One region of the Roseivirga spongicola genome, then DNA from elsewhere that is predicted to be linked to it. Evidence: riboswitches for the same ligand, from Rfam matches in the RefSeq annotation. Region 1 holds a riboswitch; the other holds the start of a gene.
What was found. A riboswitch is a leader RNA that binds a small molecule or an ion and turns the genes downstream of it on or off. The one in region 1 is predicted to bind thiamine pyrophosphate.
Positions count from the first base shown of each region.

Region 2: it holds a riboswitch for thiamine pyrophosphate, as region 1 does, so the genes downstream of both, thiM (hydroxyethylthiazole kinase) here and T7867_RS03015 (TonB-dependent receptor) in region 1, are expected to answer to the same signal.

Region 1 covers NZ_CP139724.1:658,090-673,838, reverse strand. The annotation lists gene T7867_RS03030 (thioredoxin family protein) at 1-373, opposite strand, end outside; gene pnuC (nicotinamide riboside transporter PnuC) at 386-1,024, shown strand; gene T7867_RS03020 (ATP-binding protein) at 1,025-1,534, shown strand; TPP riboswitch at 1,572-1,685, shown strand; gene T7867_RS03015 (TonB-dependent receptor) at 1,735-4,191, shown strand; gene T7867_RS03010 (ROK family protein) at 4,391-5,389, shown strand; gene T7867_RS03005 (hypothetical protein) at 5,479-6,126, shown strand; gene T7867_RS03000 (6-bladed beta-propeller) at 6,190-7,386, opposite strand; gene T7867_RS02995 (M56 family metallopeptidase) at 7,486-9,207, opposite strand; gene T7867_RS02990 (M56 family metallopeptidase) at 9,207-10,973, opposite strand; gene T7867_RS02985 (BlaI/MecI/CopY family transcriptional regulator) at 10,973-11,341, opposite strand; gene prmC (peptide chain release factor N(5)-glutamine methyltransferase) at 11,495-12,355, opposite strand; gene ribD (bifunctional diaminohydroxyphosphoribosylaminopyrimidine deaminase/5-amino-6-(5-phosphoribosylamino)uracil reductase RibD) at 12,354-13,415, shown strand; gene T7867_RS02970 (GAF domain-containing protein) at 13,798-14,280, shown strand; gene T7867_RS02965 (phosphatidylserine decarboxylase family protein) at 14,386-15,048, opposite strand; gene T7867_RS02960 (Glu/Leu/Phe/Val family dehydrogenase) at 15,053-15,749, opposite strand, start outside.
Region 2 covers NZ_CP139724.1:3,315,426-3,331,174, forward strand. The annotation lists gene T7867_RS14865 (hypothetical protein) at 88-555, opposite strand; gene T7867_RS14870 (acyl-CoA-binding protein) at 665-922, opposite strand; gene T7867_RS14875 (porin family protein) at 983-1,624, shown strand; gene thiD (bifunctional hydroxymethylpyrimidine kinase/phosphomethylpyrimidine kinase) at 1,655-2,467, opposite strand; gene T7867_RS14885 (TenA family protein) at 2,455-3,105, opposite strand; gene thiE (thiamine phosphate synthase) at 3,081-3,725, opposite strand; gene thiM (hydroxyethylthiazole kinase) at 3,722-4,483, opposite strand; TPP riboswitch at 4,565-4,656, opposite strand; gene T7867_RS14900 (serine hydrolase domain-containing protein) at 4,783-5,814, opposite strand; gene T7867_RS14905 (3-hydroxybutyryl-CoA dehydrogenase) at 5,993-6,886, opposite strand; gene T7867_RS14910 (copper homeostasis protein CutC) at 6,972-7,637, shown strand; gene T7867_RS14915 (endonuclease/exonuclease/phosphatase family protein) at 7,638-8,714, opposite strand; gene T7867_RS14920 (CvfB family protein) at 8,790-9,626, shown strand; gene T7867_RS14925 (hypothetical protein) at 9,863-10,228, opposite strand; gene T7867_RS14930 (sterol desaturase family protein) at 10,225-11,469, opposite strand; gene T7867_RS14935 (hypothetical protein) at 11,585-12,055, shown strand; gene T7867_RS14940 (DNA topoisomerase IV subunit B) at 12,207-14,081, shown strand; gene T7867_RS14945 (GxxExxY protein) at 14,121-14,498, shown strand; gene T7867_RS14950 (DNA gyrase/topoisomerase IV subunit A) at 14,535-15,749, shown strand, end outside.

The DNA of each region.
Region 1 (15,749 bases):
CTTCGCAAACTCTCATCAACCTAGGTATTTCACGGTTGCTATCGTGACACCAAGTGCCCATAAAGGCTTTTATAGTCACTCCTTTTAGATTTCTTTTCTTAATGTTTTTGAGAGTCTCAGTATCTACCAAATAGGTTTTATAATTGGTGTTGAACCAGATTTTATATGGCATTTGCTGAAGCCCCTCTTTGGTAATTGGGCCGTTCAATATTTTTTCTACATACTCAGAAACACTTTCTGTTTCTACATTATACTTACGCTCTTGAGCCGATGTCATTAAAGGAAAAATCCATAGAATAATGATCAGGGCGGCTATTACTTTGTACATCTCCATAAATACTTTTTCAACCAACGAAATATACCAATTAATCATATCTTTGGCGGCATGGAGCTCAGCCAGATTTGGCAAGACATTGTTGCCAATGTTCAAGCATTCGATTTTTGGGGCTTAGTTGCTTTTATCTCAGGAATACTTGCCGTTGCTTATTTAATACGGGAAAGCATCTGGACTTGGCCATTCGGCATACTCTACACAATTATTTCGCTATTTGTATTCTACGAGTCGAGGCTCTATGGCGATCTGTTTCTTCACGTTTTTTTCTTAGTGCTTAATATTTATGGTTGGGTACATTGGATAAAAGGAAAAGACAAAAAGGAAGATGATTTACCGGTAACACGGCTTTCTGTAAAGCATGCAGGGGTGTATTTACTAGCGTCAGCGGTAGGTATTTATCTGTTTGCTCAGTTTTTAATAATGCTGCCTTCTTGGTTTGAGGGGATAGATGAACCGAGTTTGCCGTATTGGGATAGCACTACATCTATTTTGAGTGTAACAGCTATGTGGCTAACAGCCAGAAAGAAAATAGACAACTGGTATTACTGGTTTGCCATAGATATTCTGGCTACAGGAATTTACTTCTACAAAGAACTTTATTTCTACTCAATACTTTATTTGATATACATTGTTATGGCTGTTATGGGCTACTTGGCCTGGAAGAAAAGCCTTAATCTCAACCGTGCTTAAATGATAACTGTCGGAATTGTGGGGCCGGAAAGCACCGGTAAAACAACATTGGCGAAAGGTTTGGCAGAACACTTCAATACGCTATGGGTGCCAGAATATGCTCGAGAATTCCTCTCTGACCTTGATAGACCTTATGAGAAGAAGGATTTGGTGGCCATTGCTAAAGGGCAGCTAGAGTCTGAGCGGCAATACAGAAAAAATGCTAAAGACATCCTCTTCTTAGATACCGACCTTTTTGTAGTTAAAATCTGGAGTGAGTTCAAATATGGAGAATGCGACCCTTGGATTCTTCAACAGCTGGGAATGAATAAGGCGAGTGTTTATTTGCTGACACACTATGATATGCCTTATGAACCAGACCCATTGAGAGAAAACCCTAGTCAGAGACCTGAACTCTTCGATCTGTACGAAAAGGCTCTGAAAGAAGCGGGTGTTTTATATGCTGTTATTCAAGGTAATAAGCACAAGCGCATGGATACTGCAATCCAAAAGATTAATTCAATTATCTAGTTAGGCTGGTTTTATAATTTTTCATCGCTACTTTTGCGCCACAATTAAGGGGTGCCCTTTTCCGAACAATCGGAATGAAATACGGGCTGAGATTATACCCATTGAACCTGATGCAGGTAATGCTGTCGCAGGGATATGGTGGTCTAACGTTTAGGTAGGCTTCCCCTAGCCTCCATTGTTGAACCATTTTAAAATTAAAAATGAGAAAAGTTTACTTATTGGCAGTCTTAGTACTGACAATGGCGCAAGCATTGGCGCAAAATGTTGTAAAAGGTAAAGTGGTAGATGACGCTACTGGTGAGCCTGTTTATGGAGCAAGTGTAATGCTAACTCCAAGTAACAAAGGTACTACAACCAACAGGTTGGGAGAGTTCTCTTTGGAGAATGTGAGTACTGGTAACTATGTATTAAAGGTCTCTATGATCGGTTTTGCGAGTCTTGAAAAGAGTATCTCGGTTCAGGGTGATCAAAACATTAGTTTGAGACTGACCCAGAGAGCTCAAAATCTGCAAGACGTGATTGTTACTGGTACAAGGGCTACTGAAAAAACACCTACTACTTTCACAAATGTGACTGCCGAAGAAATTGAGAAGCAAAATCTTGGTCAAGACTTGCCGTTTTTGCTTAATTGGACTCCTTCGGTAGTTACTACTTCAGATGCTGGAGCTGGTGTGGGATACACCGGAATTAGAATCAGAGGAAGTGACGGTGCAAGAATAAACGTGACCATCAACGGTATTCCTATTAACGATTCAGAGTCTCAAGGTACTTTCTGGGTGAATATGCCAGATATCGCCTCTTCTACTTCTTCCATTCAGGTACAAAGAGGAGTTGGTACTTCAACCAACGGAGCGGGAGCATTCGGTGCTTCACTGAACATCTTAACCAATGGAGTTAGCGCAGAACCAAAGGCTCAGCTAAATACTAGCTACGGTTCATTCAATACACAAAAGTATAATGCAATCTACAGTACTGGTCTGTTAGAAAATAACTGGGCTTTTGAGGGTAGGTTATCTAAGATTTCTTCTGACGGGTATATTGACCGGGCTTCTTCAGATCTTACTTCATACTATATCTCCGGAGGGTATTTTGGTGAAAAGACTAGCTTTCAACTGATTCACTTCGGTGGCGATGAGAAAACCTACCAGAGCTGGTGGGGTACACCAGAGGCTAAATTGAACAATGATGCTGCTGGTATAGAAGAGGTGATTGCTAATAATGGTTACGATCAAGAGCAGGCAGAAAACCTTAGAAACTCAGGCAGAACTTTCAATTACTACTTGTACGATAATCAGGTAGATGATTATGGTCAAGATCACTACCAATTTCACTTTAGTCAGGAATTGGCTGCTGAGTGGAATGTGAACGCTGCACTACACTATACTAAAGGTGCCGGATTCTATGAGGAGTTTAGAAGAGATGATGACCTAGCGGACTACGGGCTTCAAGATGTTACCCTTGGTGGAGAAACTATTTCTTCAACAGACCTTATAAGAAGAAGGTGGTTAGATAATGATTTCTACGGAGTTACTTATGATTTGAACTACGAGAATTCTAATATTCAAGCTACGCTAGGTGGCGCATATAACGAATATGATGGTTTACACTTTGGAGAGGTTATTTGGGCGCAATATGCGAGTAACGGAAGCATAAGAGAAAGATATTATGAAAGCCGTTCAGATAAGTCAGACTTCAACACTTATTCTAAGTTGAATTATCAGGTAACAGATGGGCTTAACTTGTTTGGCGACTTGCAGTTGAGAAGAATTACTTACTCAGGTTTCGGGGTAGATAACGACCAACGTGTTATTGACTTCGACACAGACTTCACTTTCTTCAACCCTAAATTTGGTGCTACCTATAACTTGACGGAGAGTAGTAGTATTTACGGTTCATTTGCTGTAGGAAATAAAGAGCCCAATAGGTCTGATATTATTGATGCTACCCCAGGCACAGAGCCAAAGCACGAAACGCTAAATAACATTGAGGTTGGTTATAGAAAAAGAACAGGTAGAACGGTTTTTGAAGCCAACTACTACCTTATGGACTATAAGAACCAATTGGTGCTTACTGGCGAGGTGAATGATGTAGGAGGAAGCATTAGAACAAATGTGCCTGATAGTTATAGAATGGGTGTTGAGCTTGTTGGCGGAATGCAGCTAAACTCTTGGTTTGGTTTTCAAGCAAACCTTGCTTTGAGTAGAAACAAAATTAAGTCTTTCCAAGAGCTGATTTTTGACTACGGAGCAAACTTTGATGAGTATAACGAAGTGAGAACGGAATTTGAAGATACTGATATTAGTTTCTCTCCTTCAGTAGTGGCTGGTAGCCAAATTACGTTCACACCAGTTTCAAACTTGGAATTAGCCATTCTTTCTAAGTATGTAGGCGACCAGTATTTGGATAATACCTCTAACGAAAATAGAAAGATTGACGCCTTCTTTGTCAATGATTTAAGAATCAATTATGGCTTCAATACCAAGTTTATTAAGAGAGTAAACTTGAGCCTATTGGTGAATAACCTGCTAAACGAGAAGTATGAAACCAATGGTTATACCTTCGGATATTTTGGTGGTCCAGATTATGAAGTGAGAGAGAATTACTTCTATCCGCAAGCTGGCACTAACTTTTTGTTTTCCGTAGGACTAGACTTTTAATCATAGAAAATTGAATCCCTCCGAGCCCTTGAGCTTGGAGGGATTTTTTTATGCAATCGTTTACTTAAAAACTATTGACTAAGCTCCTGCTTATCAATTCCTAATCCTCATATTGTACTAATTTTGATATGCTGTAGCCGTAGACCGATAATTTCGATTACTTCGCAGGCAGTATTGATCGTTATGAAAAAGTGATGTCATGAGAGAGACGGCCATTGGGATAGATATTGGCGGAACTTTCACAAAATTCGGACTTACCGATGTGGAAGGTAATGTGTTGATGGAAGGTTCAATTCCTACCTATACGCATAAAGAGATAAAATCTTTTCTGGATGCTTTAAGTCAGGCTATTAATGAAAGCTTGGATGAGCTCAATGAGCCTATCGAGATTTTGGGAGTAGGTATTGGAGCGCCTAATGGCAATTACTACAAAGGTACTATTGAGCATGCCCCCAATTTGCATTGGAAGGGTATTGTGCCGTTTATAGATATGTTCAAAGAGTACTTTGACCTACCTATGGTGCTCACTAATGACGCTAATGCAGCAGCTATTGGAGAAAAGGTCTTTGGTGGAGCTAAAGACATGGATGACTTTATTGTTATCACCTTGGGAACTGGCCTGGGCTCAGGCTTAGTAACGAGAGGCAAGCTCATATATGGTCACGATGGTTTGGCTGGCGAATTGGGGCACACAAATGTTTACCCTGATGGCAGAGAGTGTAATTGCGGTAAGAGAGGGTGCTTGGAAACCTATGCTTCGGCTTCAGGAATTAAGAGAACCGTTTTCAAATTACTCGCTACCAATAATGTAGATACTCCACTCAGAACTTACACTTACGAATCTCTCACCTCTAAGAAAATCACCGAAATGGCTTTGGAGGGCGACCCGATTGCACTTGAAGCTTACACCTATACATCAGATATATTGGGGTTAAAGCTTGCCGATGCAGCAGCTGTTACTAGCCCACAGGCAATATTTCTATTCGGAGGTTTGGCAAAAGCAGGAGATATTCTTGTAGAAGCCACCAAAAAATCTTTCAACGAGTATTTGTATCCAGGATATAAAGGTAAGATAGAGATTAGATTATCTGACTTAATGGATAGAAATGCAGCTGTTTTGGGAGCAAGTGCTTTGGTGTGGAGCGAAATTGCCCATAGCGAAAGCATAAGAGTGCCCCAACAAGCTAGGGTTGTGTAGCTGTTTCTTTGAATAGTCTTCCTGAAACTTTTTGAGTAGAAAATTGAGGAGAACTTCGATAGCCAGAGGTTCTGTTTTTAATTTCGCGTATGTCTTCACATCATATTGTACGAGACGAGCAAGAACCTGCTTTGCTAGTTGATGATGCTTCTGTACTCAGCTTTGAGTTTGTAGAGCTTCTGCTAGAGTGGTCGCCAAAACTAATGGTCACCTCTAATGCCGTAGACGCAGTCCTTAAGTGGGGCGTAAAGGTTGATGCTGTAGTTGCCAGGCCTGAGCAATTGGAGGAGCTTAAGCCTAAACTGAAACCGCAATCACCAGTAGAGGTGTTACTGTTTGAAACTAGTGATCTTCTCAATTCAGCTTATATAGTTTTGCAAGACCAAGGTCATAAGGCAGTGAATGTTTTGGCCGATACTTTCAATAGCTCTTGCTTAGACACCATCAGAGATTATGCTGAGGCCATGGACTCTGTACTTTACTACAATGATCAGAAATGGGTTTATGAGTCGAAAGGAGCCTTTCAGAAATGGGTGAATATTGGCGATGTCTTTGGCGTTCATCCGATAGTACAAGGCACATTCTTCAAAACTGAAGGCTTTTACTCCAACTTAGACAATGAGATGTATCTAGAACCTTTTGAGCTAACCTCAGAGATAGAAGGAAAAGTAAGAGTTCAGTCTAATCAGAAACCATTCTGGCTGATAGAGACCTTAAAAACAGATTTGTATTTGTGATTGATCTCTGAGTTATCGATTTAGGGTAGTTAGCATTTCAAGCGCTAAATGCTCCAGACATAATTAATTTTTAGGCTTTACAATCATTACTATCGGGTTGTCTTCTGGGTCGATGTTTTTAAACCGCTTTAAATGTTCAGGGAGCTTGTTAGCCTTCGATCTGTTAGACTGAAACCAAGTGTAGACATTTTCTGCACTTATTGTTCCTACCAAATAGCCTTCTTGAGTTCGGAAGCTTGGTATGAAGGGAACAAAGTTGTCTAAGTCGTTATAGAACCCGTTTAAGTCGTCTGACTCTGGGTCAGAAATTAGCGTTTGATTGGTCTTTTTGTTGAATAGGCCAACTCTGTATTGTTGTTGATGATACAATTCGAAATAAACAAAATGTGAGTCTTCTTGAAGAAGCTTGATGAACATTAGCCTGTTACTTTCATCATCTGTCAGAAAGTCTTGCCTCTTGTAGGGAGGGCTATACTTTCCGGTATTGAATACGTATTTAGGCTGAATTTTTTGTGAGTTGAATTGAAAAGTAGTATCTGAGAAATACTCTTTATGATATCCGGCATTGTCGAATTCATAATAGGAGTTAGACTGCACTTTCATGTGCTTTGGATCCTTTTTCTCAAAAGTCTGTTTGTTTTCAAAGAACTTTATAATCTGGCCGTCACGGCTGAAGAGGACTACTTTGATCGGGTCTTTACCTGAAAGGTTTGTTACTAAGCCGACAAAGTATCCTTGCTCTGACCAGTAGTTCATGTTGATTTGAGTGTCTGTATATGCGCCACTTGAAAAAGTAGTTCGAACCCCACCAATCTCCATCAAATCGGGAACATTGGTTTCATGTACAACTTTATCTGATGCTAAAGAGTATTCAATTATCTTACGATAGCCATAAACAAATACATTTCCATTATCTGTATTAAAGCCCAAAGGGCCAGGTCTTTGATAACTATCGGGGTCTTGCCCTATGTGTCCTATATCTCGAATGAATGAGCCCGTCTTTCTGTTGAAAATCGAAGTTCGGTTCATGGATTTAACTAGAATGATGGAGTCGCCTTGGATTCCCCTTACAGTAGGATAAGAGTATAGTGTCTCATCACTGGTTTCCAATTGAATATATTCAATGGATTCTGCAAAAGTGCTGAGATTGATGCGGTCTCTGTCTTTGTAAGCTTCAGCTACTTCAATGGTTTTTAGGTCTTGGGCGGGCAGTTCGTATGCCAATAAAAAGAGGAGGGAAGTGACTAGTATTCTGTGCATTTCCGAATATAACAATTTCGACTATTTGTTTGGTTGAAAAAAAATAGGGCTGTCAACAACTAAGTTAACAGCCATTCAACCTTAACTAAATCAAAACTCCTACAACATATACTTTGTAGGAATTGAAATCTTCATTCTAACCAATACCTCTTTACCATCCTTGATGCCACGCTTCCAAGGGTAGATGCTAGAAATTTTCATTCGAAAGTCATCATGCACTTCTCGGAAGAATTGGTAATAGGGTTTGTTCTTCTTGTCGGAGCCTTTCAGATTATTCAATAAATTAATATGGGTAATGCTCTTGCCGCCCTGTACTACAAATTCGAATTCTATATTTTCAGGGAGTTTATTTCTGTCTAGGTGTTCAGGCACTTTTATATCTAGTGCTATAGTTTTAGCCAAATTTTCAATTCCCCCCATAACAATCGGAGCTTGATCTACCTCTTCTAGATTCAAGATTTCAGAGTCATTGTAGACTGTAGGTTTGTCTATATATTCATAAATCATAATGTAATTCACATTATTCTTGATGGCATCAGATACATCTGGTGTAAAATCACTGTATTTGAATGTGAAGTCATCAGATCCCATTCCAATATTTTCGCTCATATTGATTATGGTGGAGTCAGTTAAATAGATTCTTGTAAGTGCCTCTTTGTCGCTCTGGCTCATGATAGATGTGAAGAGAGGGTGTCTTTGAGGTATGAAATTGTCGTAGTAAGATTTAAAGCTAGACTCTTTATAGTATTGAAATCGAATTTCTTTATCAGGGTTTTCGGCTTTAATAACTTCCATTATTTTCTGATGCTTTGGTGTTAGTTTGTTTGAGATCAGAAGGGGGATCATTGATTTGAATTTAGTTTGGGCTTTTTCAAAAGATTCCGTTCTACTAGTTATTGCCTCTTCCTGTCCCTTCAAAGAGCTCCATCCAATAATTCCGAATGAGAAAAGGGAAATAGCCACAATGGATAATAGAGTGGTTTTGAGTTTTGTTCTGTGTGTTTTCATAAGTTTTAACCTTTTAGAGAACGATGAAATAACTGCGAATGAGTGGGCTACTGGCAATTGGTAGCCAGGTAAACTCACTTGCATTAGTGTTTGGGCATAAGCACTAAACCCGATGTTTTTCAATACTTCTTCATCGGCCTGAGCTTCGTGGACTGTTCGCAAATCTTTTTGCAATAAATAGATGATTGGGTTGAACCAAAAGAGTGCCTGTAATAGGCGAGCGAACAGTAAGTCTAAACTGTGTCTTTTATCTATATGAGCTTGTTCATGGATGGAAATGGTTTTCCAAGTAGTATCTGAAAAGTCATGTTTCTTAGGAATGAAAATTGTTTTGTTGAAGGAGAAAGGAGAAGTAATCGAGCTATGAGCTATTACATTTCTGCCCATCTCAGGTGCTCGGCTTCCTGTGAATTTTAAATAGACTACTTTCCCCAACTCGAATAGAAGAAGCGCAAGAGAAACCAAAATGCCAATGAGATAAGCATACAGAATCACCGATCTCCAATCGATGGTTTGTCCTTGCCCCTCTGGTGTTGCGTGTGGTTGAATTGATACCTCTTGAATTGGAGCTAGCTTAATTTGACCTATAGTACTAGACTTCAGCTGAGCGGCTTGTTGAATGATTACGGGTTGTTCTTCCTGAGAAACCTGAATCTCGAATAATGGTGCCAAACAGCTTAGTCCAAGAATGAGCAACAGAAGGGTTCGCCTTAGTTTAAAAACGGTATTGTTTCTAAAAAGAAAGTAGTAGCAGGCAAATACTATTGCTAGTATCGCACTACTTTTTAGACTCCAAATTAATAATGCTTCCACTAGAATGACGATTTAGGAATTTCTAATCGGTAGTTCGTAGCTACTCTCTTATCCGCTTTTTTGGCGCTGTTCCATCCATACAGATTGGAAAGATTAAGTATCTGCTTATTGATGGCTCCAAGTGCTTCAAATTTTTTGTCTTGAGTAGCTTCATCACCAATTACTTCAGTAGCTAATTCTAAATTACTGATCGCTCCATTTATTCCCACTACTAGGTTAAAGGCAACGTCTTCGTCTAGAACAGACAGGTCTACAGAGGAGGAGGCTTCCTTAAGAATATTGGTTAAGAAGCGTTCAAGACCACCTTTGGGGCTTGGAAGTTGATCTACTTCACTAACCTGAAGTACTCTCTCGTCTGAATTGAATGGAAATTGTTCATCGTCAGGAGAGAGAATGATCATATACTTATACTTGATAAACTCAGGCTCTGAGATGAACTTTTGCTCTGGATATATAGGTCTCACATAATTGTTGAACCAGTTTTTAGAAAGGTCGTACATGGCCACTAGCTCATCTGTAGTCAACTCAAATTGTGTATGTACCTTGTTGTTAATACTAATAATTGGAGATTCTAGTAACTCTGTGGCTTCTCTTGTTTTTGATAGCTTTAAAAGGGTGTTTTGAAGGAAAAGTTCATCGTCTTCTTGACTTGAGATTGCTGTAATTATATCGGCTCTTTTTTTAGTCAATATAATTGGGATGTACTGTGATGCAGCATAGTTCTGAATCCAACCATCTGCTGTTTTTTCAAACCGGTCTTTAATCTTAATAGTTGAGAAAGTAGAACCATCGTCACCATCAGTTGTAAAGAATAATGTTCCATTACGAAACATATCTTCTTTATGAGACTCTTTATCTTGTCCATAGATATTAGCCTGTAGAAAAGCCAAGGTTCCTATAAGAGAGAATGCGATTACATTTCTAACTGTCTTCATGGTATTTGTTTTTTGTGTTTTCATTAAAATCAATCGTGCAGAAAGAGAAGACTTGAGTGCCATATAATGGCCAAGGGGTCTTTCTGGTTGAGCAAGGCTGATGTTGAGAAGTGTTTGGGTGTAGGTTTTAAGGTTTATGCTTTTCAGTGTTTCTGAATCGGCAAGGGCTTCATGGTTTAACTTGATGTTTCTGCTTAGCCAGTAGCAGAAGGGATTGTACCAACAGAAAATCAGTAGAATTCTCGAAATCAATAGATCAGCTGTGTGCCATTGGTGGATGTGTGCTTCTTCGTGTGTTTTGATTGCCTTCCACGTATCGGAATTGTAATTGGCGCCATCGGGTAGAAAAATCCATTTCATAAAGGAGAAAGGAGAATGTATTCTCTTATGAAAGATTACCTTTCGGTTTAGTATTGACCCCTTTGTTCCAGATTTCTTCAGCCTGAATAATCTGTATATTTCTAATGCTAGCAGCGTGGCTGATACCAAAATACCAGCCAGGTAAAGGTTCATGGCCAACTTCCACCAGTTGAATGAAGGTTCTGCAATGGGTGGTTCTACCTGAGCCTGTTCTAACCTTAATTTGTCTACTGTTAATTCAGTGCTTTCTGAGTCAAGAGCAGGGATTATTTGAGTAAGCTGAGGTCTGAAAGAATCTAGTTTCAATTCTACCCGAATAAGTGGGAAGGAGACTGTGCAGAGTAGGATGATGAGCAGAATGCCTCTCTTCAATTGGGCTCTTGAGTTGTTCCTAAACAATAGCCAATAGGCTAAAAATAAGAGGCTGCATATAATGCTGGCTTTTAAGCTCCAGATTAGTAACTGTTCCATTATTCCTCTTCTTTTTTGCTTTCTAGAATCTTAATGATCTCATCGAGCTCGTTGATGTCTATCTTCTTACGGTCGGCAAAGAACGAGACGAGTCTTGTGAGTGAACCTTCGAAGTACTTGCCCATTACATTACTCATGGCAAAGTCAGAGTATTTCGATTTGCTGATGAGTGGATAGTACTGTTTGCTGTTTCCAAGCATTTCATGAGCAACAAAGCCCTTTTGCTCGAGCACAGTAAGTACGGTAGCTACGGTAGTATAGCTTGGCTTTTCTTTTTTGAATTGCTCTAATACCTCGCGAGTGAATGCTTTCTCAAGATCCCAGACAATCTGCATTACACGCTCTTCTGCCTTTGTTAATTCTTTCATGGATTCTAATCTACTATAAAAATAGTAGATAAACTATGTAAATAGTAAATCTTCGATAAAAATAGTAATGAGTGAGCTGTTGGGGAGGGAGTTCCTATAGCTGGTTATTAAAGAAAACTCACATTAGTATCAAAGAAAATAAGAAGATTGATGTCAGGCTTGCTTCGAATAAAAAGCCCTCACCATTCGGTCCTTTCCCTGTAAATCTTGCTTGATGGTTATGTCCGAATAACCTTCTGACTCTAGTAAGGCTTTAGTGGCATCACCATAAGCTTCGTGGATTTCAAAATAGAGCTGACCATTCTTAGAAAGAGCTGTTTTGGCCTTTTGTGCTATGGTTCTGTAAAACAGAAGCGGATCGTTATTCGGCACAAATAACGCCAGTTCAGGTTCGTGTTCTAACACATTGCTGTGCATTTGAACTTTGTCCGATTCAGGAATATATGGTGGATTGCTGACTATAATGTTGTATTGGCCATTCAACTCTTCCTTCAAAATGTCTAACTGATGGAAAGTTGTATTGGCTTTCAACTGTTCTGCATTTTTACTGGCTAAGCTCAAAGCTCCTTCAGATATATCTATCCCTTGTGTTTGGATTTTTGGTGCCTCAAGTCCAAGCGTTATTGGAATACAACCAGTCCCCGTTCCTATATCTAAAACACTAATTTCCCAGTTTCCCAGTTCCCCAATTCCCTGTATTATCCAATCTACAAGCTCCTCCGTTTCAGGTCGAGGAATTAATGCTTCTGGTCCGCATTTAAATCTACGGCCATAGAATTCGCCAAAGCCTACTACATGCTGAAGAGGGGTTGCCGCTCGGAGCAGTCTAAGATCGTGAAGCATCAGCTTTTCATCGAAGTGAATAGGGCTATTCATGGCTAACTTCATAGAGTCAACATGAAATCGATCGTGCAAATAATGTCTGGCTAGGGCCGATACTTCACGCTCTTCATACAAGTTTGCCAATTCATTAATAACTTGACGCAGCAAATCCTTCGCGGGCTTTTCTGACATGGTACAAAGTAAAGGAAATATCGAATCAAAGAATTTCAATGAAGCCGATATTCGCTATATGCGAAGGGCCTTAGAGCTTGCTGCCTTGGGAAGAGGTTTTGTAAGCCCTAACCCAATGGTGGGCTGCGTAATTGTTCATGAAGGAAGAATTATTGGCGAAGGATGGCACCGAAAATATGGCGAAGGCCATGCTGAAGTTAACGCCATCCACTCGGTTGAAGATGAGTCATTACTAAGGGAAGCGACTTGCTACGTTACGCTAGAGCCTTGTGCTCATCACGGTAAAACTCCACCTTGTGCTGATCTACTCATTTCAAGAAAGGTGAAAAGGGTAGTAATTGCCGCTTTTGACTCTAATCCACTGGTTGGAGGGCAGGGGATTGAAAGAATGAAAGCAGCTGGAATTCAAGTGGAAACTAGTTGTCTGGAGCAAGAGGCTTTGGCTCAGAATGTGCGCTTTTTCACCCTCATCGAAAAGAAACGGCCGTACATCATACTCAAGTGGGCAGAAACGGCCGATGGTTTTGTAGCCAGAGGTAACTTCGACTCTAAGTGGATCAGTAATGCATATTCGCGAAGCATGGTACATCAATGGCGGGCCGAAGAAGATGCTATTTTGGTGGGACGAAATACTGCGCTTTATGATAATCCTACACTCAATGTACGAAGCTGGGTGGGAAATGACCCTCTAAGGATACTCTTAGATCGAAGGCTTCAGTTGGTTGATGACTTGAACCTCCACAAGGGGGATATTCCTACCTTGGTCTTCAATTATAGTAAGTCAGAGCAGTCTAATAACCTCGAGTTTATAGCTATAGAACCTTCTAATTTCATGGAAGACTTGGTCTTGGAATTAGGGAAAAGAAAGGTGCAGTCAGTTATTGTTGAAGGGGGAGCGACTACCTTAAATGCTTTCATTGAACAAGGTCTTTGGGATGAAGCTAGAGTGTTTAGTTCGAGGGGCAATTTTGGAGAAGGAATTAAGGCTCCTCAGTTGAAAGGACAATTGATCTCAGAAACAGATGTGATGGGGGATAGGCTTCGGGTTTACCAGAAATAGTTTACAATTATCAGTAGGGAGATCTCTCATGCTCGATTGCATCGAGGATGCCATAATCGTCAGTTTATATCCGACAATAGTGAGCTATATTTTATTTCAGCTCTTTCCGAGGCTTTAGAAAATTGATTATCTGATTATCCTGTAGTAAAGTAAAGTCGTCAGACCACTTCAAGTGGTCAGACGACTAGTTTCCTTTCAATAATCGACAAACATATTCTTGGGATGCTCAGTTGAAGCGCTGTAAATGGAGGTTAGCTCGGCACTTCAACGTATCTCTCTTCGATTGTCTTCTTGAAATGGAAGTCAGGAGACTAGGCTATTTTGATTTTTTGAACCGAATTTCCGTTCTCTCGGTTACCTTTGCATTCCAAAATCAAGAGTTATGGCAGAAGAGCTAATCGTAAACAATACCGCTACCAAAGAAGAAAAGTATCAAAGCTTAATTCCTCAGATTGAAGCTTTGGTTACTGCTGAACCAGACTTGACCGCTAACCTAGCTAATATTGCTTCAGCTCTTAAATATGGTATGGGCTTCTTTTGGGTAGGTTTCTACTTGGTAAAAGACGATGAATTGGTGCTTGGGCCATTTCAAGGGCCAATTGCTTGTACGAGAATCAGAAAAGGGAAAGGTGTTTGCGGAACTAGCTGGGAAAAAGCTGAAACACTCTTAGTACCTAATGTAGACGAGTTTCCAGGGCACATTGCTTGTAGCTCAGACTCTAAATCGGAGATTGTTCTGCCAGCCATAAAGAATGGTGAGGTAGCCCTTATTTTAGATGTTGACTCTGACCAACTGAATGACTTTGATTCAGTAGATCAGGAGCATCTAGAAAAACTTATGAGAGTTGTTGAAGGGCTGCTGTAATGCCCCTGTTGGTGTTTTTACCGACAAGAAAGTCGTTATTCGTTGGTCACAAGACCAATAAAGGCAGTCAACGCTAAGAAAATGGCAAGAGAGGAGTTAAAGAGATTACTTTAACTCCGCAATTACAGTTTGGCCACCTTTAGTAATTTGGCCATTGGTAACTTTAATTTCAGCATCTAGTGGTAAGAATAAATCTACCCTGGAGCCAAATTTGATAAAACCGAATTCTCTTCCCTGAATAACGCTGTTGCCTTCTTCTATATACCATTTTATTCTTCTTGCGGCAGCTCCTGCTACTTGACGTATCAGGATTTCTACGTTTTTATGAAGTTGGTATACTATGGTAGTTCTTTCGTTTTCAGTGCTCGACTTAGGGTGCCAAGCCACCAAGTACTTACCTGGGTGATATTTGAAGTACTTAATGAGCCCAGTTACAGGGTTTCTATTTACGTGCACATTTACTGGCGACATAAATATTGAAACCTGAATACGCTCTTTGCCCTTAAAGTACTCGTCTTCGGTGGTAGTTTCAATCACCACAACTTTTCCGTCTGCAGGAGCTAAAACGTACTTTTCATTGAGCTCAATTTTTCTGGTAGGATTTCTGAAAAACTGAAGAAAGAAAAGAAAAACCGCTAGCGATACTCCTCCAACAATATATTTGATGAGTTCGGGGATTGGTGCCAGATAAATGATTCCGGCATTCAATACTATTAAAACAAAGAAGAGGATTGTTAAGAATCCTCTTCCTTCATGATGTACTTTCATAAGATTAAAAACCTCCTCTAAACTTGTAGGTTTCAGCCACTTTCTCAATTGCTACAACATAAGCTGCAATACGCATAGGTATGTCGTACTTCTGAGAGGCATTGTATACTTTATCGAAGGCATCTTTCATAATTCTGTCAGATCTTCTGTTTACCCTTTCACGAGTCCATTTATAACCTAAACGGTTTTGTACCCATTCAAAGTATGAAACAGTTACACCACCAGCGTTGGCCAGAATATCTGGTACCGCCATAATGCCTTTTTCATTTATAATTTTATCAGCTTCGGCAGAAGTTGGGCCATTGGCACCCTCTACAATAAGCTTAGCTTTTACTTGATCTACGTTGCCAAGGTGAATTACATCTTCAACGGCTGCAGGCACTAAAACATCTACATCAAGAGTAAGGAGGTCTTCAGGCTTGTCCATTAAGGTGGCTCCAGTAAAACCTTCTAAAGTTCCTTTATTGCCATCTCTGTATTCAATGGCTTTCTTAATGTCTATTCCTTTTTCGTTGTAATACGCGCCAGAAATGTCGCTTATAGAAACTACAGTACAGCCTCTTTCTTCTAAAAGAAGAGCAGCAAATGAACCTACGTTTCCAAATCCTTGAACTGCAATAGTAGCGTGGTAAGGATTGATTTTAAGTTTTTCCATGGCTGCTAAAGCAGAAACCATAACGCCTCTACCAGTAGCCTCTACG
Region 2 (15,749 bases), 1.8 Mb from region 1:
AGAGTTGTTAGAGATTCCCAGTCAAGCTTGGAATGACGATAATAGTTATTTTTGAGATAGCCTCTCTATGTTTTTTCTAGATAGATATTAGCCTATTTTCTTCAGCTGTGCTTCACCAGCCTTCATAATGGCATAGTCTTTCCATTCTTGATACTCAGCATCAGTCATCACTTTGTCTGCTGAACCTGCTTCTGGAGGAGTAAAGGTGAATTCAGACTCCCACCATTTTTGAGCGAATTCTCTGGCTTGGTTTTTATCTACTTCAAACTGGTTGACCTGACCATCACCCACTAACCAAGGCTTTTCCTGAGAACTGTATTTTTGGAAGATCATGGTACGCATTTTAGTACCCATCTCATCATTTCTTTCGAAATGTGCTTTTGAATAAGCTAAGGTTTCTGGCTCAACCATTTTATTGTCCCAAAAGCGCTTAGACTTGATGATTTGTGATGAGGTAAGTAAATAACCTTCACCAAATTCTAGAAGAGACCCTTCTAAATCGCAAGATCTGGCAGGTTTTTTCTTTTTCTTCTTACCGAAGCTAAATAATCCCATTATTGTTGTTTTTGAGTTTTATCAATTTGCAATATGCAAAGAAAATCGCAATTGTTGTTTCTAAAAATAGGTTAACGATTGCAATTCACTTTCTGATATATAGTCTATGTTAAGCGGACTTTAGTTGCTCTATAAGGTCTATATATTGAGTCATAGCATCTTCTTTGCTAGTGCCCTCAAGTTTTTTCCAAGCATTGTGTTTTGCAGCAGCTTTAAAGTCGAATCCGCCAGGAGGCTCTTCGTTGTTGTCGCCTTCAGTAGCTTGCTTATATAGACCATACATTTTCAATAGGTTGTCATTAGAAGGTCTATCGTTTAAGGAATGTGCTGACTTCACAGCATTTTCGAAGGTGTCTTGTAAGCTCATCTGATTTTTTAAAATTATCTTGTGCGAAACTAAAAAACATTTTCAAAAACCCTACTGAAAATGATGAAGCCCCTAACCATAGCCTTACTGCTTTGCCTGTTGAGCTTGAGTGCTTTAGCTCAATCTCATTACGACCGATTTTATCAGGCGGGGCCTGTAGTAAAATTGGTGACAGCTAAAATGAAGCTTCAGAATGATGAGATAGACCTGTCTGAAGGAGGTTCAGAAGTTGGGTATCAGTTTGGTGCGTTCTTTAGAATCAATGTGCAAGGCGTTTTCGTTCAATCGTCCGTTTTGCTTTCAAAAGTTAAGACCGATCTCATTTTTAAGAATTATAATGATGTTCAAGGCTTTAATCCTCGAGCCGATTTTGAATTCAATACCCTAGAACTTCCTGTAGACATAGGGTACAGAATTGGAAATCTAAGATTGCAAATGGGACCCTCGTTTAGCTTTCTGATGTCTGGACAGCGTTCCTTCCTCAATGAGGTTGAAAAGGTATCTGACGACTACAATCGTAGCAACATGATGTGGCACTTCGGTATTGGTGGTGACTTCGACCGCTTTGTTTTAGATATCAATTATGAATTTGGACTTAGCAAAACAGGGGAGAGTTTAAGCCAAATTTTGGGTAGAGACTTTGTGCCAAAGCAACGGCAGTGGGTCATAGGTTTGGGAGTTAATATTCTCAATGATTACTAGACCCAAATATGATTTAACCAATTTGGTTAATTAAAGCCCAAAGTGATTGATTGGGGCGTTTCCTTTACCCAACGTTTTATTTTTCCCTAAGGCTATGGCCTCATTTACATAAGCACATCCTTTTCTGACTGCCATTTCCAGTGAATGCCCAAGGCATAAGAAGGTAGCAATGCTAGAAGATAGGCTACAGCCAGTTCCGTGTGTGTTTTTTGTGTCTATTTTCGGGTTGAAAATCTTATGAATTTCACCGCTTCCATGCTCATATAGAATATCCGTCAGCTCACTAAATGAACTTTCTAGGTGACCGCCTTTCAAAAGTACAGACGTATTAAAACGCTTTCCAATTTCAATGGCCGAAGTTTCAAAATTATGCAAGCCAATGGAGTGGCCAATAAGTAGCTCAGCTTCATGAATATTTGGTGTTATCAGGTCTGCCTTCGGCAAGAATTCCTTCAGGCAGTCAATGGCATCATCGGCAATGAGTTTGTTGCCAGAAGTAGCCACCATTACAGGGTCTAGCACAATGTTTTTTACATCGTATTCCTCCAGTTTTGATTTCACCACTTCAATTACTTCGCATGAGTGCAACATGCCAATTTTAATGGCCCCGAACTCAATATCACTTAAAACAGCTTCTAGCTGAAGTTCTAGGTGCGCCATTGGAATGGCATGAATGTCTAAAACGCCTTGTGTATTTTGAGCAGTAGTGGCCGTAATTACACTAGCTGCAAAAGCTCCACAAGCAGAAATGCTCTTAATATCGGCCTGAATGCCAGCACCACCGCCAGAATCGCTTCCAGCAATGGTCAATACGCTTTTATATGGTGTCATTAGATTTTCCATTGTTCTTGATTATATGCGCTATCCCAGAACATCCACTCAAGTTTAGAGGCTTTCTCAAATGCTTGATTCATTTTCTCCAATTTCTCTGGAGAGGCAGATTCGGCATACCTATTGGTAATTTCGGTGGCCTTTGCTACCGATTTAGCGAACTCTTCACCACCATAAGTGTTTATCCAATCTTGATATGGATTATTGTCTTTATTGGTTTGATTGGCTAAAATATAGTCGCCTACTTGTTTGTAAATGGTAAAGCAAGGAAGAACTGCAGCCAGAGCTTCTTCAGTGGAATGAGTATGCGCCATTCTGGATAAGTAGCTGATATACAGTTCGCAAGTAGGAGAGGCTTCGTTGGAGGTTGAATGATCTTTTAGGAAAATCTGATGCAAAGCGTCTTCAACATGGATGATGCCCGTAGCCGCATCTAAGAAGAATTGGCAGTCGTCATCTACGCATTTGATGCCCACTTCGGCCAACACTCTTTTATAAGTAGCTAAGTACAATGCATCTTGGCCTATATAGAACAAGAAGACATCATTAGAGAGTGTGCCTCCCATGAGTTCTTCGATAAAAGGGTGACCTTTTATTTTTTCGAGAATGTAATCCGTCTGTGTGCTTATTGATTTGTACCAGCTTGACATATTATTGATTTTAATGCTTTCGATTCTTTTTCGGGATCTTTTGCCTTGGAGATGGCTGAAATTACAGCAATTCCATCGGCTCCATTTTCAATGATCTCAGCAGTGTTTTCTTTATTAACTCCACCAATGCACACAATCGGTTTGGCCCAGATTTCTCTTATCTCTTTTAAGCCCTCAATGCCTAATGGCTTATCTAGGTCTTTTGTTTTGGTGTTAGTGCTGAAAATAGGGGAGATACCGATGTAGTCTATCTCAAGGCTTTTGGCCTCTATGACCTGTTGGTTATTGCTCACTGAAAGTCCAATGATTTTCTCCTTACCAATGAGTTCTCGAGCTACTGAAACTGGCATATCCTTTTGGCCTAAATGGACACCATGGGCATTGATAGCCAAAGCAATGTCTATTCGGTCGTTGATAATTAGAGGAATTCCATACTGCTCACAGAGGCTTTTTGCCCTTTTCGCGCGAGCATAAAATGGTTTTGTGTCTAATTGCTTTTCTCTCAATTGAACAATGCTTACTCCACCCTTAAGGCTATTTTCCAGTATGTTGAAGAAGATAGAATCGTCTGTGATTCTATCATCCGTCACATACATCAACGAGTAATCTATATTGTTCATAGCTTATAAAGGCTATCGAGAAAATTCATCTGGAAACTTCCTGGTCCTGCAGAAAGATCAGCCGCCATATTTCCTGCCTTACCCATAATCTGCATAGCCACTGTAGAGGCTAAGTGGATGTCTGCTTCAACTCCTATACATGCACCAACCATGGCAGTTGCAGTACAGCCCATTCCTGTGATTTTCGACATCATTGAATCACTATCGGTAATCTTGCTTATAGTATCATTAGTGATGATGTAATCTGTAGCTCCACTGATTACTACCGTATTATTAAGCTGTTTAGATAAGCTTTGCGCAGCACTCACAGCGGCATCAGAAGCTACGGTACTATCTACACCTTTGGTGCTATTGGTTACTTGAGCCAAGGCCATTATCTCAGAGGCATTTCCTCGAATAACTGATGGAGTAGCTGTTTCTATAATTTTTTGAGCAGTTTCTGATCTGTATTTTGATGCTCCAACACCTACAGGGTCGAACACAAATGGTTTGTTAAGTTCTTTTGCTTTGGCTGCCGACAAGATCATGGCTTCCACCCATTTTTTGCTTAAAGTACCCATGTTAATGACCAAGGAGGAAGAAATGGTGACAATGTCTTCTACTTCTTCTACTGCATGAGCCATTACTGGCGAAGCACCAATAGCCAACAGAGCGTTGGCTGTATTATTCATTACTACATAGTTGGTGATATTATGCACCAATGGCGATTGTGTGCGTATTTGTTCTAATACTTTGTTGAATGCGTTGTTCTCAGACATAGTTAAGCTCATTAAGTATATTAAATAAAAAAGCCACTTTCACAGCTATGAAAGTGGCTTGTATAATCTGTTCTATCAAATTATTGACAATCCTCGTTTCCCTCCGCTGTAATTAAACAATTCAGGTTCATAGGGTATAATCTCAGCCGTTTTAGGCACCCCTAACGATGCGATAAAGTTAGTTTATTCAGTTGGTTTTTGCTGCACCATTTTTATGCTTTTAGTGCATATAAGAAGATTTCGAAGCAACCGACTCTATAAGATCCTCGGCTCAATAACTCTCAGGTAATAACACCCTTTTATTGCTGCCTTTTAAGAATTTTAACTATTCGATTATTGATGATCTCGGATAGGTTCCAATTGTAAAGTTTTGGGTCGGTTGTGCTGTAAAATGCCACTACAACTGCATCTATTTCTTCATAGTATTCTACAAAGCTTTGGTATCCGGGAACCCAGCCTCCATGTTTATATTCATAAACCGACTCGTAGATTTCTTGCTCGCCTGGAGCGAACAGAGAGCCATCATTTAAGGCTCGGACAAAAAGGCCTACATCCTCGGCTGTGGCATGCATTCCATGATCGTTTTCCTTTAAGTCATGAGGATAACCTTCATGATAGCCACTCATTACATCGTCTATATCTACTGCTGCAAGTGAAGAGAAGGTGTTTTCTAAGCCCAGTGGATTTAAGATTTCCTCTTGAATGAATTGAAAATTACTGTAGCCCAGTTCATCATCCATAATCTTGTTGAGTAGGAGATAGTTGGTGTTGCAATACTCATAATCACTGCCTGGTTCAAAATTAGCCGGCTGATCTATGATTAAGGCTAAACTTTCTTCATAAGACTTGGTGGGAGAAGCCCAAAAATCGGGAGTATCTGTGAAATTGGGTATTCCACTTCTATGCTGAATGAGCATGCGTAAGGTAATCTGGTTGGCATGCTCAATTCTACCATTTAATTTAGGTAGATAGTCTGTGAGGGTTTTATCTAGTGAAAGTCTCCCTTCTCCAACTAACTTAGTCACTGCCACAGCATCGTAGAGTTTACTGATACTGGCGATTTTAAAGAGCGCCTGAGGCTTGGCAGGGGTTTTAGTATCTCGGTTGTGCCAGCCCGATGCAAAATATTCATCTGGCTTTTTTCCATGATCCACAAAGACAATCATTCCATCAAAACCATGGTCTATTGCTTGGTCTAGTTGCTCTTGCACGGTATCGGGTAAGGGTAGAATCCAAGCTTTAACCAATAGCCATGGCACAAAATAAAGAGAACCAATTGAGGCTGTAATTAAGATGAATTGAAAGATGCGCTTCGATTTTTTCTTTGTCATGGCTGTGTGACTCTTATTGTAAGTGGATTAAGTGAGATGGTTGAATCTAAAGGTAAAGTAAAGAAAAACTATCAGTTTCAATTTTAGACATAACACTCATCTAGTACTTAAAGTAAAAGAGGTTGTTCCAAATACGATTGAAACAACCTCTTAAATGATTCTTTAAGAAGAGCTTGGCTTACTTCTTAGCAAATTGCTTAGAAACTACTAAGTCTTTTGTGCCGTGATTCCAGCTATAGAAACCTTCTCCTGATTTTACACCTAGATAACCCGCAGTTACCATGTTCACTAATAGTGGGCATGGAGCGTATTTAGGATTACCGAAACCTTCGTGCAACACGTTCATAATTGAAAGACAGACATCTAATCCAATAAAGTCGGCCAATTGCAATGGTCCCATTGGGTGGGCCATACCTAATTTCATTACTGTGTCAATTTCTTCTACACCAGCAACACCCTCGAACAAAGAGATAATCGCCTCGTTGATCATTGGCATTAAGATTCTGTTAGAGATAAAGCCAGGATAGTCATTCACCTCAACAGGTACTTTGCCTAACTTTTTAGAAGCTTCCATAATGGTGTTAGTCACCTCGTCAGAAGTGGCGTAACCTCTAATTACTTCTACCAACTTCATTACTGGTACTGGGTTCATAAAGTGCATTCCAATCACCTTATCAGCGCGGTTAGTTACCGAGCCAATTTTAGTAATAGGAATAGAAGAGGTGTTAGATGAAAGAATACATTCTGGCTTAGTGAACTTATCTAAGTCTCTGAAAATGTTCAGTTTAATATCTACGTTTTCAGTAGCTGCTTCTACCACCAAGTCGGCATTTTCTACGCCCGCTTTAAGATCGGTATGGGTAGTGATGTTGCCTAGAGTAGCATTTTTTGTGGCTTCATCTATTTTTTCTTTCGCCAACATTCTATCTAGGTTTTTCTCAATAGTTTTAAGCGCTTTGTCTAAAGCATCTTGAGAAATATCTACCAAATTCACCTTAAATCCACTTTGAGCAAAAACGTGGGCTATACCGTTACCCATTGTGCCTGAGCCGATTACTGAAATATTCTCCATTTTCTAACTTTTAGGTTTGTTTACGTTTGCACAAATATAATCGCATCATCTACTTTTATTGTTTTGAAAAAAAGGAATTGTAAATATGCCATTGTTAGAAGTTTGTGCTGGTAGTGTAGAATCTGCCCTAAATGCCAATGCTGCCAAAGCCGATAGGATTGAATTATGTGCCGAACTCTCTGTTGGCGGACTTACACCAAGTAAGGGAATGATTCAGCTTGTAAAAGAGATGGTAGAAATCCCTGTTTATGTGTTGATTAAGCCAAGGTCTGGAGATTTTAATTACTCCTTGTTAGAACTGGAGCAAATGAAAGAAGATGTAGCGCTCTGTGCTGAACTGGGTTGCGAAGGGGTGGTAATTGGAGCATTAACGCCTGAAAGAAAGATTAATGAACGCATTACTTATGAATTGATGCAACAGGCTGGTTTTATGGATGTAACCTTCCATAAAGCTTTTGATGAAGTGGTGAATCAGTTTGAGGCACTAGATACCTTAAGGGAACTTGGAATTCAGCGGGTGCTAACTTCTGGTGGAGAAGCTACAGCTATGGCTGGCTTCAGCAGATTAGGAGAGCTGATTGAGGAAGCAGAAGATGATATTATAATCATGCCTGGTGGTGGTGTGAGGTCTTCGAATATTGGCTATCTATTGGATTTAGGAGCCACAGAGTACCATAGTGCGGCACTCGTAGAGGGAGCAAGACATTCGGATAAAGTGGAAATAGAAAAAATGCTTACCGGCCTTAGATAATTACTTCCGAGGATTTAATATCAGGTCCATTATAATAGGTAAGTGGTCGCTGTAGCCACCAATGTAAGCAGGGCCTTGGTAGGTTCTAAAGGGTCTAGTTGCACCAGTGGCTCCTTCTGTAATGAGAAAGTCCATATCGAAGATTTGGGCAGTTCTATTTCGAATAGAGGTAGAATTTCTACTGTTCAGAAGCCTACCGTTAACCACAAACTGATCTAATATTCCCCATTCATTCTGAAAGCTATGAGTTCCAGTAACGTAGCGTATTGGGTACATCATATTGAAAAGGTCGGTAGGTTTAACTTCAGATAGCTCGGTTTGCACTTTCAGACCAGAAAGCATGCTTTCTTCCTCTGGTTCGTCATTAAAATCTCCGGTTATAATAATATTGGTGTTGGGTTGAGCTAACATTATTGAGTCTACCTTATGACGAGTAAATTCTGCAGCAAACATTCGTTTTGGTTGTGTTTCAAACTCTCCTCCAAACTTAGAAGGCCAGTGATTTACAAAATAATGCAGCGTGTCTTGGTTGGGTAGCTTTCCAATAACGTGAAGAATATCTCTAGTTCTGCTGGCTGTATCGAACGGAAAGTTGAGTTGGTAGTAATGATAATCGAGCAATTCAAACTTATCAGGCCTGTAAATGGCAGCAACATCTATTCCTCGCCTGTCTCTAGAGTCTTGATGGATTATTTCATAACCAACAGCTTTTAGTGGTGTAAACTGAGTCAGTGTGGTTAGAACGTATCTATTTTCAACCTCGCAAAAACCGATTAGTTCAGGAGCTTCCCAACCACCCATGGCTACGATGGTTTTAGCTAGTCTTTGCTGCTTCTCTTGATACCTCGCTTTCGTCCACCTATTGTTGCCCCTATATGTAAAATCATCATCCAATGTGGTGCTGTCATCAATATAGTCGAAAAGATTTTCAACATTATAAAAGGCTACCCTGAATCGTTCATTGCCCCGAATGCTACCCTCAAAGGCCTCAGAAGCCAAGTATGCCTTCTCTTGAGCTAATGAGTTGAGTGAAAGGGCGAGTAAGATAAGTGTGAATATTGATTTTGAATTTTTCAATCGAGCAGATTAATGAACTTGTTTTGGTACTTTTGTCAATTGATTTGAAAATACGAATTGCGGTAGATATTTGATATGGAAATAGGGAAAATTCAAGAACTAGAAATAGCGAGAGAGGTTGAGTTTGGTTGCTACCTTACTGATGGAAAGGAGGAGGTGCTTATTCCTGCTAAATATTTGCCAGAGGAGTATGAGATTGGTGACAAAATCAAGGTATTTGTCTATACAGATCATATGTCTCGTCCTGTAGCGGTTACGCGTTGGCCGCGGGGTCAAGTCGGAGATATTGTTGGATTAGAAGTAAAACAAGTAACCGAATTTGGTGCCTTTGTAGATAATGGTTTGGAAAAAGACCTTTTGGTACCAAACAAAGAACAGCAGGCAGATATGAAAGAAGGAGGGAAGTATGCTGTAATGATACTTCTTGACTATAAGACCAATAGAATGATTGGTACCACCAAAATTGCTGGTTTTTTAAGCGACCAAGCTGAAGGGGTAGAAGAAGGTCAACAGGTTAAAATGGTGATCTGGCAAAGAACAGACCTTGGTTATAAGGTGGTAATTAATGGGCAATTTGTTGGTCTGATCTATAACAATGAGATTTTCGAGAAGATAAAGCTTGGCGATAATAAAAGAGGCTACATCAAAAGAATTCGCGAGGATGGTAAAATTGATGCCAGCCTTCAAAAGCAAGGTTACGAAGCAGTAACTGATTCTTCAGACGACATTTTACAGGCCATTGAAAGTAATGGTGGTTCACTTCCTCTTGGAGACAAAAGTACTCCAGAAGAAATTCAGGAGCATTTCGGCATTAGTAAGAAGAACTTCAAGCGCGTTTTAGGAGGGTTATATAAAGCCGGAAAGATTGAGATCTTCGACCATGAGGTTCGCCTAAAAATGGCGGAAGGTTAACCTGAGGATGGGTTAACCTTCACCAAACTACCTATAAAACTAAAACTAACCTAAGCTAATTTCCATACTGACATGGCAGTGTTAACGATTGCACAATGGTCAATAGATCATTTAGCCTGATAATCTTGTCTTTAAGTTAGGAATTATTTCGAATGAGAAAAATTATATTCTCAAAAAAAGACAAAGTGAGGAATTTTATATCAGAAAAGAGTGTTTTACTAAAATTTTAGTTAAAACTATCTAATGTCGACTTCATTGGCTATTCCGAGCGCTGTAAAGCGAATGCTCAGTATTCTGGGGTCGTCATCTTTAGAGTTTGCACAGTCGGCAGAAGGATCGATAGCATAGAAATAATACGTCTGACTTCTTTCATACAGTTCTTCAGACTCTGGTTGACCCAATGCTTTGATAATCGATTTTTGGTACAGGCCTAAGAGGTTAGGCTTTACTTCTAATAAATCGTCAATCATCTCAGAACGAATACCTTGGCAACCATTTGGGTCAGATTTCCATTTTTCGGAGTCAAAATTACCTAGTTCGACTTTCTTTGTACAGCCACTAAATAGAAGGAAGGTAATTATTAGAATAAGTATATTTCTCAAGCCTGAATAGTCACTGGGTGAACGATTGATTTTTGCAGCAAAGCTACCCAAATAATTGAAAGCATTGTGTATGATAGAATTCCAATCAGCACAAGATTTTCCTCTCCAATGGCTGGGAAGAAATAGATCAGACTTGCAACTACGGCTATCAGCCTGGCAACTTCTGTAACACTAGCCCATTTTCTTCCTTCAAACATGGCTCCAAAGCTTACGGTAGAAACAATGATTATCAGAGCCAAGACTGCTTTTTGCACCAGATTGTTTTCGAAAGCTTGTAGGTTAAAGAGAAAAAGTGCTGTACCCGCTAAAAGCACCAAGTATTGGGCAAAGACGTATATATTCACCGATTTAGCACCGCTTAGGTCAAACTTTTTATAGGTTTTTAAATCAACATCATAAGGCGCTCTATAGCCTCCCATGTAGTCTGGCAACCAGCCTGGTTTGTTGAAGAGGTAGCGTACTTTATCTGAGGCCTTTGGAATAGTTCTTATTTCCTTCCACATATCGGAGTAATGCGACACGTTGGCCCAAACAGGATTCCAGCTATTTAGGTTTTTGGTTATTCCGTAGGTTGGTCTTTCTTCTTCCTGCTTAAAGGTTCCAAACAATCTATCCCAGACAATGAAAGTGCCTCCATGGTTTTTATCGATGTACTTCGGGTTGCGAGCATGATGCACTCTATGATGAGAAGGGGTATTGAAAACAGCTTCGAACCACTTAGGAAGCCTATTGATCGATTCTGTATGAATCCAAAATTGATAAAGCAAATTAAAGCCAGAAACAGATAGAAGAACCAGAGGGTCGAAACCAGCCAAGGCCATCGGAGAGTAGAATATAAAGGTCCAAATGGTTTGGGTTGAACTTTGTCTTAGAGCTACAGAGAGGTTATATTCTTCACTCTGATGATGAACGCTATGCCCACCCCAGAACAGGTTTACCTCGTGGCTCATTCTGTGAGCCCAGTAATAAAAGAAGTCATACGCTATAAAAGCTATAAACCATGTGAGCGCACTATTACTAATTGTGGCTAACCTAAACTGTTCGAATATATAGGTGTATACGCCAATGGACAGCACTTTCAGAAATGCTCCAGTAACCTGTGAGGTTACTCCGCAGTTAATGTTGGTTATAGCATCGTTGAGCCGGTAAGACTTTATAGACTGATAACGATGAGCAATTAGCTCTAAACCTATAAGGAGAAAGTATACAGGAATAGCAATTACCGTGGGATCGAGACTCATAATTAGTTCAAATGACCTTTTAAATTAAGACCATTCTTCATTTTAGGCAAAACAAAAGCACTAATGCTCAAAGGTTTTCTTTTGTTGCTTATCTTCGCGCTGAAATTGAGGAGATATGGATAAGTTCATCGGGTTTTTCAGAACGGTAAGTTACCTGTTGTTTTTAGCAGCATTGCTTTGGTCTTATGCCTACATGGTAGGGCAGGTTACTTATAAGTTCGATGTCGATGGAAATCCTGTATACAACATAGATAGAGACCTGTACTTTTTTGGCTCTATTGGTGTCTTCATTTTTGTTAATGCAGTATGCTCGGTGTTTATTCAAACACTGAAAAAGATAAAAACATCGGAAGATGGAGTTGGTCTTAGAAATAGATCTTTGAAGTTAGATTTAGTTACTTGGGCTAAGGGTTTTGCCGGAGTGTTGAACTTGTTTTTTGCGATGGTGCTATTCTTTTTAGGACTCATGAACTTAGCCGAGTCTGAACAGTCTATGACACTCGGATTCTACGTGTATTTAGGTCCAACACTTATAGTGGCTTGGTTTGGCTACTTGGCTTATTTATTAGGCAAAAGACGTAATTAATAACTAACTCATTTTCAGTGTGCATTGGTCTTAATTCTTTTGAGACCCAAAATGGCACGTGCATTTTTAGTTTTTTAATTCTAACTTCCGACTTTGCTGAGCGCAGAAGTGCGCTTGGAAATACTTCGAACTAAAGTTGTTGAAATTCTGAATGGCAGATCAAGTAGCGAATTATACCGAAGATAGTATTCGGTCTCTCGATTGGAAAGAACACATCAGACTTCGACCCGGTATGTATATCGGAAAATTGGGTGACGGGTCGGCCCAAGATGACGGAATTTATGTATTGGTAAAAGAGGTAATCGATAATAGTATCGATGAACATATGATGGGCTTTGGTAAGACCATCGATGTGAAAGTCTCTGAGCTAAAAGTAGAAGTCCGCGATTACGGTAGGGGAATACCTCTGGGTAAGGTGGTAGACTGTGTGTCGAAAATCAACACTGGTGGTAAGTACGATAGCGGTGCCTTTCAAAAATCTGTAGGATTGAATGGAGTAGGTACCAAAGCGGTGAATGCGCTTTCTACGTATTTTAAGGTTCAGTCGTATAGAGATGGTAAAACAAAGGTTGCCGAATTTGAGAGAGGAGAAGTTAAGAACGATGCGGATGAAACAACAAGCAGCGGAAGAAATGGTACCCTGATCGTTTTTAAGCCAGATGAAACCATTTTTAAGAACTACCATTTCATCCCTCAATATTTAGACGACCTTATTTGGAACTACTGCTTTCTAAATGCAGGCTTGACCATTAATTTCAACGGAGTAAAATATCACTCGGAAAAAGGGCTTTACGACTTACTTTCCAGAAAAACAGATGTAGATAGCCTTCGCTACCCTATTATTCATTTGAGGGGCGAAGACATAGAAATTGCCCTTTCGCACACCAACCAATACGGAGAAGACTATTATTCATTCGTAAATGGTCAGTATACCACGCAAGGTGGAACTCACCAAGCAGCGTTAAGAGAAGCCTTGGTAAAAACAGTAAGGGAGTTCTACAATAAGAACTTCGATGCTACCGATGTGAGAGCTTCTATTGTTGGTGCAATTGCTGTAAGAGTACAAGAGCCTGTTTTTGAGTCGCAGACTAAGACTAAACTAGGTTCGCAAAATGTGGCTCCCGATGGACCAACCATGAGGACCTTCGTGAACGACTTCGTAAAGAAAGCGCTTGACGATTTTCTTCATAAAAATCCAAAAACCGCAGAAGCACTTCAGAAGAGAATTCTTCAGTCGGAGCGAGAGCGAAAAGAAATTGCAGGTATTAAAAAACTAGCTAATGAACGAGCTAGAAAGGCTAATCTGCACAATAAAAAACTTAGAGATTGTAGAATCCACTTAGACGATGGCAACAAGGTAGATGATGACCTTAAGAATGCCACCACGCTGTTTATTACAGAAGGAGACTCGGCTAGTGGGTCTATCACAAAATCTAGAAATGTTCAAACACAGGCAGTATTCAGTTTAAGGGGAAAACCGCTGAACTGCTATGGACAAACCAAGAAAGTAGTATACGAGAACGAAGAGTTTAACCTGCTTCAACATGCTTTAAATATTGAAGATGGTTTGGAAGGACTTCGCTACGACAAAATTGTAATAGCAACCGATGCAGATGTTGACGGTATGCACATCCGTTTGTTGCTACTTACTTACTTTTTGCAATTCTTTCCAGATCTGGTAAGGCGAGGGCATGTATACATTTTAGAAACGCCTCTCTTTAGGGTCAGAAATAAGAAAGAAACTATCTATTGCTATAGCGATATAGAAAGGCAGAAGGCCATAGAAAAGCTAGGCAATAAGCCTGAAATAACTCGCTTTAAAGGGCTTGGTGAGATTTCGCCAGATGAATTCAAAGGCTTTATTGGTGCAGATATGCGCCTGGAGCCAATTATTCTGCGAAAAGATACCAGTATCAGCGATATTCTTAAATTCTACATGGGCAAAAACACCCCTGATAGACAAGGCTTTATCATTGATAACCTTAGAGTAGAAAAAGATATAGCTGAGGAAGCACCAGTTCAATAGTCTGTATCAGGATTCACAGGATTTTGAGATTAACAGAATATGGTAAAAGATAAACTCACTTATGCAGTTATTGGATGCGCCATGACCGTTCACAATATCATGGGTCCTGGATTTCAAGAAGTTATATATCAAAGATGTATGGCCATTGAAATGCTTAAGGTGGGTATTGAATTCCAAAGAGAAAAGGAGCAGGTGGTATATTACGATGGGCTTGAAGTTGGAATGAGAAGAGCAGATTTTGTAATCGAGGATAAATTGATTCTGGAACTAAAGGCGCTGGTAGAATTGGAAGATGTGCATTTAGCACAAGCCAAGAATTATACAGTGGCTTATGACTTTCCAAAAGGTCTATTGATCAATTTTGGAAGCAAAAGCTTGCAGTATAAACTGATGTTTAATCCTAAGTATAATAATTAAGTAATTCTTTAATTCTGTAAATTCTGATACAGACAAATGAGTGAAGAAAACAAAGATATCATAGAGGGTGACGGAGAAATGAAAGACGTAATTCCTGTTTCGGGAATGTACGAAAACTGGTTTCTCGATTATGCATCCTATGTAATTCTTGAAAGGGCAGTTCCTGCGATTGAAGATGGTTTTAAACCGGTTCAACGCAGAATTCTCCACTCTATGAAGGAGATGGACGATGGCCGTTTCAATAAAGTAGCGAACATCATTGGCCAAACCATGCAGTATCACCCGCATGGAGATGCTTCTATTGGTGACGCTATAGTGAACCTTGGTCAGAAAGATTTACTTATTGAAACCCAAGGTAACTGGGGAGATGTACGCACTGGTGATGGTGCTGCTGCTCCACGTTACATAGAGGCAAGGCTTTCTAAGTTTGCCTTAGAGGTGGTCTTTAATCCACAGACTACTCGATGGCAGCTGTCTTATGATGGTCGTAAAAAAGAGCCAGTAACGCTTCCCGTTAAATTTCCGCTGTTATTAGCGCAAGGAGTGGAGGGTATTGCGGTTGGCCTTTCAACCAAAATTCTTCCTCATAACTTCATTGAGCTTATTCAAGCATCTATCAAAATTCTTCAGGGCAAAAAGCCGAAAATATATCCTGACTTTGCTACAGGAGGTATGGCCGATTTCTCTGAGTATAATGATGGGTTGCGAGGCGGAAAAGTAAAGGTCAGAGCCAAAATAGAAGAGCTCGATAAGAAGACTCTTGTTATTAAAGATATCCCATTCGGTACAACAACTACCAGTTTGATTGACTCAATCATTAAAGCTAATGATAAGGGAAAAATCAAAATCAAAAAGGTAGTAGATAACACAGCTGAGCACGTTGAAATTCTCGTTGAATTGGCAGCTAATCAGTCACCAAATATTACTATAGACGCGCTTTATGCCTTTACCGATTGTGAAAGTAGTATTTCTCCGAATGCTTGCGTTATTATTGATGAAAAGCCGCAGTTCATTGGAGTAAGTGAGATTTTAAAGATCAATACCGACCAAACTGTAGAGTTACTTCGCCAAGAGTTAGAAATTAGAAAGGGAGAGTTGCTAGAGAAAATTTTATTCTCTTCGCTCGAAAAAATATTTATCGAAAACAGAATTTACCGAGACATTGAAGAGTGTGAGACTTGGGAAGCTGTTTTAGATACCATAGACAAGGGGCTTGAGCCATTTAAGCCAGATTTCTACAGAGAAATTACC